Regions from separate parts of the Arthrobacter sp. R3-55 genome, predicted to be linked through region 2. Evidence: predicted binding sites of a transcription regulator. Region 2 holds the regulator's gene; each other region holds the start of a gene.
The links. Region 2 encodes HrcA, which represses chaperone genes, less so after heat shock. Its sites were predicted from a motif close to TTNGCACTCGNNNNNNNCGAGTGCNAA; they were not measured.

Region 1 (3,274 bases), 630 kb from region 2:
GCAACATGGCTTCCTTGACATGGACGTTGAACAATTGAGTGTGGATAAGGGGCAGCCAACGTTTGCTCCGAGTCCGGTGCAAAAGACATCCGCCCGGCTCGATGAAGCTACAGGTGGCGCAGACAGCGAAACAGAAACCGGGAAAGAAGTACCACTGATGGAACAAACAACCTCTCCGGAAGACGGGACAGAGGCGGAATCTGCAGCGTCCGGCGACGATACCGCTGAAGAGGCTTCCGACGCCCAGGCCGCTACAGTCAAACCCGGCGTCAGTGGCATTCTTCCCACGAAGGCCGCCGAAGACGACCCCCGGCGCTGGGGCGATGAGTCCGGTTACGATCATGAGCAGTGGCTGAAGGAACAAAAGCCGCCGCACTGGGGCTGACCGAAGGCCAGCGCCGGAACCGCCCGTCATGGGCTGACCAAAACAAAGAAAAGCTTGCCTTGCGTTGACGCGCCGGCAAGCTTTTCTGCTTGTTGTGGATCCGCGGCAACCACCACTAATCCTTCGGTATCGCTGGTGCCCAGCCATTCGCCCCCTTTTCCTCCATGGGCTGAGGTCCAGAGAACAGGGACGGGACCGGCGAGTACCTGGGTTTGCCTCGACTCGTCATAGGATCCAGCTGCGGTGAGGACCACAGTGACCAACTGGCCGGGGGAGAGGAGCTGGATGGAGGACGGATCGGCCATTCGCACGGGTACGGCGGCCGTACCCACGGGTGATCCGGTGAGAAGCCCAGGCCCCAGGAGGCTGGACTCCGTGGGGATCTGCCCCCGGCTTAGAGCTGCAGCCAGTTGGCGTCCGACGAGGGCTCCAGCGTCTGAGGGCACTCCGGAAATGGCGAGGTCCGGGGGCACTTCCACCCTCGCGAAGTCCGCTTCTGTCAGAGTGGTTCCCGTTGGAAGGTCACGCGCGGCCACCAGGACGGTGACCCGCTGCTCAGATACCGGGGTCAGTTGCTGGACGGCAATGCCGGCGGCCAAGCACAGCAGGAGGGCAACGGTGAGCCGGCGGTTCCGGGCAATCCACGAGCCAATCCTTCGCCTTCCGCGCTGGGGGGACGAACGATTCAGAGACCGGGGGAACGTTGAAGCACCAGAGCGGAGAGATGCCCGCCCGGTAGCGGCGGAGGTAGCCGGGCGTCGGGGACCATTAGTGGACGCTGAACGCCGGGCACGGGCAAGGAGGGCGCTTCGAGACTGTTGTGGCATGCCGCCACGTTAGCCAGCCGATCGGCACCTCAAACAGCGGCCCGGAGGGCTATGTGGAAAACCGCGCCGCAGGAGTCAGCTGGCTGCAGCCGCCGGCGCCGGGGCGGCAGCAGGAGCAGTCGACGCGGAGGCAGGTGCAGCCGGCGCAGCTGAAACAGTACTGCCCTTGGCATCGCGGGAATCAGTCCGGTAGAAACCCGAGCCCTTGAAGACGACGCCGACGCTGTTGAACTTCTTGCGAAGGGCGCCCTTGCATTCGGGGCACTCCGTCAGGGAGCTGTCAGAGAAGGACTGGACGATGTCAAAGGCATGGTCACAGTCTTTGCAGGCGTATGCGTATGTGGGCACTGAGTTCCTCCTTCAGGACAAAGGTCAGGTCCTGTGCGGCGATGGTGAAGATTTCTCTTCCCATTAGCAGTCGCAGGGCCTGAGTGCCAATTCTATCATCCGTCCACCGCGCATGCGCCAGCGCATGTGCCGGACCTCACGGGCATCCAATGCGGCCGCGCTGTACGCCTCAGGCTTTACCCGCCGGGCCGTCGGGATCTGCCGGGTCGTGGAGCCGGATTACGCCGGAGGGAGTCAGCACTTCCTCAACGGGGCGGTCAAATGGTTCGGCGGCAATCGAACCCGAAGGCAACAGGTCGTCGTCGTAAATTACCGCAATGGTGGGTGGCCGCCCGCCGGAAGCGTCGAGTCCTTGGAGGAGCCGATCGTAATAACCGCCGCCTTGGCCGATCCGGTTGCCGTCCCTGTCCACTGCTGTGGCAGGCATGAAGATTCCGGCAGCCCCGGCCACCACTTGGCTTTCAAGCCGTTCGCCCTCCGGTTCGTCGATAGGAGCATAGGACGAGCGCACAAAAACTGTTGACGGGGTCCAGTAGACCCAGCTCAACTGCCTGCCGGGCTCGCAAACGGGAAGGAGGACCCTGTGCCCGGCCTCATGCAGTGCCTGGATAAGCGGCATGGTGGGGGGTTCAAAGGCGACGCCGAGGTAGACGGCAAAAGTGGCCTCCGTGGAGGAGGAGGCTGCAGCCGCCCACGCCGTTCCATGCTGCGCGATCGACCTGCCGGCGGCTGCGATCTGCTCGGGGGAAAGGGTCCGCCTTTGGAGGCGATGGCTGCTGCGGAGGTCTTCCTTTGATGCCATGGGTGTCCGATCGTGAGGTTCGCCTGATGCAAGTGCGGCAACAAAGCTGCCATCCGGTCGGCAGAAATGTTGTCCCGGCGCGGCGAGGGTTTAGCCGATGATGTATTCCTTCCGTTACATTAGTCCGGTGACTCTCGATAACAATGCTGTCCGTAAGGCCGTCATCCCCGCAGCGGGTCTTGGTACCCGGTTCCTGCCTGCAACAAAGGCGATGCCGAAGGAAATGCTGCCCGTGGTTGACAAGCCAGCCATCCAGTACGTCGTCGAAGAAGCGGTCAAAGTTGGCCTGCACGACGTCCTGATGATCACCGGGCGCAGCAAACGCGCCCTGGAAGATCATTTCGACCGCGTGCCGGCGCTGGAAGCGACGCTGGCCGAGAAGGGCGATACCGCCAAGCTTGAGGCCATCCAATCCGCCACCAACCTCGGTGACATCCACTACGTCCGCCAAGGTGATCCCAACGGCCTGGGCCACGCGGTGCTTCGTGCAAAGCAGCACGTTGGCCACGAGCCTTTCGCCGTACTCCTCGGTGATGACCTGATTGATGCTCGCGATAACCTCCTGAGCGACATGATCGCCGTCCAGCAGAAGACCGGCGGTTCCGTGGTTGCCCTGATCGAGGTGGAACCCTCCAAGATCAGCGCCTACGGCTGCGCCGACGTCGAAGAGATCGGCGAGGACGGCTACGTCCGTATCAAGCAGCTCGTGGAAAAGCCTTCTCCGGAAGAGGCCCCGTCCAATCTCGCCGTGATCGGGCGCTACGTGCTGCACCCGGCCGTGTTCGATGTCCTTGAAAAGACCGAACCGGGCCGTGGTGGCGAGATCCAGCTGACCGATGCCCTGGAGGTTCTGGCGGCAGGCGAAGGCGAAGGCTACGGCGTGTACGGCGTTGTATTCCGCGGCCGCCGCTA
Region 2 (3,274 bases):
ATTCCGGTCTTCCAGTCAGTTCCACGCGGCACGGACGGCCAGGCCTCAATGCCAAGCACCTTGGGCCTGATGGCCTGCCATACATCGATATAGGGGTGTCCAACAATGAGGACGTTGCCCGCGGCTCCCGGAACCGTCATAGCGTCGGCGGCGATCCGGGATTCTTTGGAGCCATCCACAAGGTGGTCCACCAGGATGCCGAGACGCCGACCGGGGCCGGGGTTGAAAGCCGAGATCGCTGATTTGAGGTCATCGACACCATGCAAGGGCTCCACCACAATGCCCTCTACTCGAAGATCGTCGCCCCAGACCTTCTCGACGAGTTCGGCGTCGTGCTTTCCCTCCACCCAGATGCGGCTGGCTTTGGCCACTTGTGCGCGTTGACCTTGGACCTTTACCGAACCGGAGGCTGTCCGCCCGTTGCGAACAGCCGACGCGGGTTGACGCGGGGCAGGGGGCATCAATCGGATGGGCTGTCCCTCAAGCAGGAAGCCGAATCCGAGCTGAAACGACTTGGTCTTTCCCCGCCTGTCCTCCAGGGAAACGATGTGCATGCCACCGGTTATTTCGACCCGGGTGACTTCGCCCACCCAGCCCGACTGGACGTCCTCCAGGACCATCCCCCGCTGGACCGCCACTTCCGGCAGCTGACGTTTGGCAGGAGCTGACAGATCCTGAGGACCCCATGTGTCGAATGCCAAGGAATTCCTACCTTTTGTGCTGGGTTAATGTTTGTGCCGGCCGGGCTTGTGCCGGGTTGGGCCGGGAAAGTTCAATGCTAGCAACGGGGTGGCTCATACTAGACTGGTTAGCACTTGGGCATGTTGAGTGCTAAGTGGACCCGGTCCCAGTGACCATGGCAGTTGTCAGGAGGTGGAGCAATGAGTGAGCCGCGCAAGTTGGAAGTACTGCGTGCCATCGTTGAAGATTACGTGCATTCGCGGGAGCCTGTTGGATCAAAGGCCCTTGTGGAACGGCATCATCTTGGAGTTTCCAGCGCCACCATCCGTAATGATATGGCCGTTCTTGAAGAAGAGGGCCTCATTGCAGCTCCGCATACCAGTGCCGGGCGGATTCCCACGGACAAGGGCTATCGCTTGTTCGTTGATCGCATCTCCCAGGTCAAGCCCCTTTCGGCCGCCGAGCGCAGGGCCATCCATTCATTGCTTGAGGGCCCTGATGATGTGGACGACATCCTTGAGCGCACCGTCAGGCTCCTGTCGCAGCTGACCAACCAGGTCGCCGTCGTGCAGTATCCACACTCAAACCGCGCCCTGGTGCGGCACGTTGAGTTTGTCCTGTTGGCCCCCCAACAGGTTTTGGTGGTGCTGATTGCCGACACCGGCAGCGTTGGACAGAAGGTCATCGAGGCTGGGTCTGCCGTGGGCGATGAAGCGCTGATGCAGTTGAGGTCCCGGTTCCTGGGCAGCATCACAGGGACACAACTGGCCCTGTTGCCGCAGGTCCTGCCGTCAGTGGTTGCCCTCTGCCCGCCGGAGCTTCGCGGGCTGGCTCAAACATTGGCGAACGGGTTGCAGGCTTTGAGCGACACCAGTCGCGAAGAGCGCATCCTGATGGCCGGAACGGCCAACCTGGCCAGGTCCAACGTGGACTTCCCGTTGAGTATTGGTCCAGTACTTGAAGCGCTCGAGGAACAAGTTGTGATGCTCCGGTTGTTGTCAGACATGGGGGATGACCCACGGGGCGTCACTGTCAGCATCGGCCGTGAGAATCCCTACGACGGATTGGCGGAAGCTTCCGTGGTGGCCACCGGTTACGGCTCCGGTGCCAAGGTAGGAATCCTTGGCCCGACCCGCATGGATTATCCGACCACCATGGCCGCAGTCCGGGCAGTGGCCCGATACCTTTCACGCATTCTCGGCGGCTGAACGCCGGTCCGAAGAAACATCCGCAGTACAACAAGGAAGAGAACCGACTTTGAGCAGCCACTATGACGTTTTGGGAGTCTCGCCGGAAGCCACCGGGGAAGAGATCAAAAAGGCGTACCGCAAGTTGGCGCGGAAACTCCACCCGGACGTCAACCCGGGTGAGGACGTCGCGGAACAGTTCAAGGCCGTGACCCATGCTTATGAGGTCCTGTCCGATCCCCAGAAGCGCCGCGTCTACGATGCCACCGGTAACGAGAATGGAACGGACAACGGATTTGGTGGCGGATATGCCGGCCAGGGCTTCGCGTTCCAGGATATTTTCGACACCTTCTTTGGCGGTGGCGGGGGTCATGGCGGCCCCGCCTCCCGTGTCAGACGCGGCCAGGACGCACTCATCAGCGTCCGAATTGACCTCAAGGACGCCGTTTTCGGCGTCAACAAGAAGCTCGAAGTGGATACGGCCGTTACCTGCCCCACTTGTGACGGCAGCTGCTGCCGCCCGGGCACCCACCCCGAACGCTGCGATATCTGTGGCGGCAGCGGCCAAGTCCAGCGCGCTGTACGGTCCATCCTCGGCCAGGTCATGACCGCTGCCCCCTGTGGCTCCTGCGAGGGCTTCGGCACAGTCATCAAGGACCCCTGCAACGAATGCAACGGGCAAGGACGCATCCGCAGCCGCCGCTCCCTGACCATCAAGGTTCCTGCCGGTGTTGCCACGGGTACGCGGATCCAGTTGTCCGGCCAAGGTGAAGCAGGACCCGCAGGTGGTCCCTCCGGCGACCTCTACGTGGAGATCCGGGTCAACAATGACTCGATGTTCATGCGCGAAGGTGACGACCTCCACGCCACTCTCAGTGTGCCCATGACGGCCGCGGCGCTTGGTACCGAACTGCAATTGGATACCTTCGACGGCGCGCAGGACATTGATGTCAAGGCCGGAACCCAATCTGGCGAAGTCATCACCCTTCGGGGCTTGGGTGTCACGCACCTGCGTGGTTACGGCCGCGGCGACCTCAAGGTACACCTCCATGTTGAAACGCCCAGCAAGCTGGATCCTGCTCAGGAAGAACTGTTGCAGCAGCTTGCCAAGCTTCGCGGAGAGCAGTTCACCGAGGGAAAGCTCGTAGCCAGCGGCGGCATGTTCGCCAAGCTTCGGGACAAGCTCGGTAACCTGTAGCGGTGAGCAACCCCGTTTTCTTCACCTCGGCCGGGAGCCTTGGTGATGTCAGTCCCGGCGGCACCTTCGTACTGGAAGGTCCCGAAGCTCGCCACGCAGTCACTGTCAAGCGCCTCGGGGTGGGCGAGTCCGTTGATATTGCCGACGGGTCCGGCGCGCGGTTGACCGGCACGGTTGCCGAGGCGGGACCCGCCGGTTTGACTGTCAC
Region 3 (3,274 bases), 1.6 Mb from region 2:
ACCCCACCGACACTGAATCCGTGATCGTACCCAGGTAGGTAGCAATAGCTGCCGTTGTGAGCTCTCATAACGGCATCTGCTGCTACCTACTTGGGTGTGCACAGCAAAACGGCGACCCCCACCAAAAGGTGAGGGCCGCCGTCGTTTGCTCTAAAGCGTGATGCTTGGGCGCTGTATCGCTACAGCAAAGGGGCTTAGAAGCCGCCCATGCCGCCCATGTCGTCGCCGCCGGGAGCCGGAGCGTTCTTCTCAGGCTTGTCGGCAACTACAGCCTCGGTGGTCAGGAAGAGACCAGCGATGGAAGCAGCGTTCTGGAGAGCCGAGCGGGTGACCTTTACGGGGTCGTTGACGCCGGCAGCCAGAAGGTCTTCGTAGACGCCCGTGGCAGCGTTCAGGCCGTGGCCCGAAGGCAGGCCGCGAACCTTGTCCACTACGACGCCCGGCTCGAGGCCGGCGTTGAAGGCAATCTGCTTCAGCGGTGCGTCGATGGCGACCTTGACGATGTTGGCACCGGTTGCCTCGTCACCCTGCAGGGTGAGGTTGGCGAATGCCTTGGCGCCGGCCTGGATGAGGGCAACGCCACCACCGGCAACGATGCCTTCTTCAACAGCAGCCTTGGCGTTGCGGACTGCGTCCTCAATGCGGTGCTTGCGTTCCTTGAGCTCAACTTCGGTTGCGGCACCGGCCTTGATGACTGCAACGCCGCCGGCCAGCTTGGCCAGGCGCTCCTGCAGCTTCTCGCGGTCGTAGTCGGAATCGGAGTTCTCGATCTCGGCGCGGATCTGGGCCACACGGCCTGCGATCTGCTCGGCGTCGCCGGCACCTTCAACAATGGTGGTCTCGTCCTTGGTGACAACAACCTTACGGGCGGTGCCGAGGAGTTCCAGACCAGCGTTTTCAAGCTTGAGGCCAACTTCTTCGGAGATGACCTGGCCACCGGTGAGGATGGCGATGTCGGCCAGCTGTGCCTTGCGGCGGTCACCGAAGCCCGGAGCCTTGACGGCAACGGACTTGAAGGTGCCACGGATCTTGTTGACGATCAGGGTGGCCAGGGCCTCGCCCTCGATGTCTTCGGCGATGATCAGCAGCGGCTTGTTGGACTGCATGACCTTCTCCAGAACCGTGACGAGTTCCTTCACGTTGGAGATCTTGGAGTTCACGATCAGGATGTACGGGTCTTCGAGGACCGTTTCCTGGCGCTCAGCGTCGGTGACGAAGTAAGCGGAGATGTAACCCTTGTCGAAGCGCATGCCTTCGGTGAGTTCGAGCTCCAGGCCGAAGGTGTTGGATTCCTCGACCGTGATGACGCCTTCCTTGCCCACCTTGTCCAGGGCTTCGGCGATCAGGCTGCCGATTTCCGGGTCACCGGCGGAGATGGAAGCCGTGGCTGCGATCTCTTCCTTGGTTTCGATTTCCTTGGCGGAAGCCAGCAGTTCGTTGATGACTGCCTCAACAGCCTTCTCGATACCGCGCTTGAGGGACAGCGGGTCGGCGCCGGCGGCAACGTTGCGCAGGCCTTCCTTCACCAGTGCCTGGGCGAGAACGGTTGCAGTGGTAGTACCGTCGCCAGCGACGTCATCCGTCTTCTTGGCAACTTCCTTGACCAGTTCTGCACCGATCTTCTCGTAAGGATCGTCCAGCTCGATCTCCTTGGCGATGGAAACGCCATCGTTGGTGATCGTGGGGGCGCCCCACTTCTTTTCGAGGACGACGTTGCGTCCACGCGGGCCGAGGGTGACCTTGACGGCGTCTGCGAGGATGTTCAGGCCCCGCTCGAGGCCGCGGCGTGCCTCTTCATCAAATGCAATGATCTTGGCCATAACGGCGGTAGTCCTTTCGGGACAGTCGTTAAGAAGGTACCTGTCAGATAGGGTGCCCGCGACGGACGGTCCTTTGCGTGCGGCCTCTGTATGCCCCGCGCTCCGGACCTCACCCCACCAAGGTGTTTCTTGATCCTCCGCCGGTCCGCCACCTATCCGCCGCCGGGTTTAGCCGGGCCGGACTTAGCAGTCGAACCATAGGAGTGCTAAATCAATAATTAGCACTCGACCGGGGAGAGTGCAAGCAGAGATGCCACTTTGCTCTATAAACAAAGGGCTTTCAGCCGAGGGCTGACGGAGATGAACCGAAACCAGGCAAAGAGCTAGGCGACGCGCACACCTTCGGCTTGCGGGCCCTTCTGCCCCTCGCCCAGTTCAAACTCAACACGCTGACCCTCTTCAAGGGCCCGGAAGCCGTCCATTTGGATGGCGGACCAGTGCACAAAAACGTCGTCACCCGATTCATCCACAGTGATGAATCCGTAGCCCTTTTCGGCGTTGAACCATTTGACGGTTCCCAATGCCATGATGCCCACACTTTCGCAGTAGCCAAGACCGGTTGCCGGGATCTCCGTACCGGAATCAATCCACTGTAACCACAGTCACTCCACCGGCGCTCCCATGGAGGGCCAGGGCATCACTTTTGTTATTGAGGCTTAACCGAGTTGGGGCTTTCGGGCGAAAGCGGGGGCTCGAAAACTACTGGTAGCCGGGTCCTGCAACAACCACCAACGGCTGCTGGACTTCGGGCGATTCCAGGATGGTCTGAATGCCCAGCAACGCGCCCAAGGCTTCGGCGTTGGCCTTCTGCTCAGGGACGTTGTAGAAGATCACGGATGTCTGCTGCGGCATGCCGCCCCAGTTGCCCACCGTGCTCAGCGTCCAGCCGTCGGCTTCCACCAAACCTGCTACACGGCCGGCCAAACCAGCGGTGCCTGCGCCGTTGTAGACCGCCACAGGAGTGGCCTTGTCCACGGGAGCGGAGGACGGGGTTGCCGACGGACTGTCGGACGGGGTCGGCTCGCTGGAAGGAGAGGGGGCGCTGCTGGATTCGCTCGGAGTAGCCGAAGGGGTCGCATCAGTCTGCTGGGGTGCCGGCGTCGAGACAGCGGGCGCAGCACCGGGGGCCACCACGCCGAGGTTCGGAAGGACCAGGAAAGCCACCAGTCCCAGGACCAGGGCAACCACCCCGACGGTCAGGACCGGCCACAAAGTGGGGCGTGCGGTCTCCTGGGCGTCACGGTGCACGCCCTGCCGGGAGGTGTTCTGCGGGACCTGGTCGAATTCGTCCTTGGCATATTTGGTCATGGTGAAGCGATGTCCTTGCTGGTTGCTGCTGACAGATCAGCCGGGCTATTTACGCGTCGGACCCCAAGCGACGTGCCGTCCGCGCACGCTGGCGGGACGTACGTAGTCTACGCAATCTCTTGACGAGCATGGGATCGTGGGCCAAC

Region 1: the regulator HrcA is predicted to act here: its motif matches at 1,624-1,650, upstream of M1D51_RS06855 (FmdB family zinc ribbon protein).
Region 3: the regulator HrcA is predicted to act here: its motif matches at 2,004-2,030, upstream of groL (chaperonin GroEL).

Annotation. Positions count from the first base shown of each region.
Region 1 covers NZ_CP096423.1:1,461,583-1,464,856, forward strand. The annotation lists gene M1D51_RS06845 (AAA family ATPase) at 1-385, shown strand, start outside; gene cpaB (Flp pilus assembly protein CpaB) at 412-1,212, opposite strand; gene M1D51_RS06855 (FmdB family zinc ribbon protein) at 1,288-1,560, opposite strand; gene M1D51_RS06860 (5-formyltetrahydrofolate cyclo-ligase) at 1,730-2,362, opposite strand; gene galU (UTP--glucose-1-phosphate uridylyltransferase GalU) at 2,460-3,274, shown strand, end outside.
Region 2 covers NZ_CP096423.1:2,096,184-2,099,457, forward strand. The annotation lists gene M1D51_RS09815 (DUF3097 domain-containing protein) at 1-701, opposite strand, end outside; gene hrcA (heat-inducible transcriptional repressor HrcA) at 882-1,889, shown strand; gene dnaJ (molecular chaperone DnaJ) at 1,939-3,066, shown strand; gene M1D51_RS09830 (16S rRNA (uracil(1498)-N(3))-methyltransferase) at 3,069-3,274, shown strand, end outside.
Region 3 covers NZ_CP096423.1:3,719,860-3,723,133, forward strand. The annotation lists gene groL (chaperonin GroEL) at 195-1,820, opposite strand; gene M1D51_RS16995 (cold-shock protein) at 2,144-2,347, opposite strand; gene M1D51_RS17000 (LytR C-terminal domain-containing protein) at 2,520-3,128, opposite strand; gene M1D51_RS17005 (DUF3263 domain-containing protein) at 3,178-3,274, opposite strand, start outside.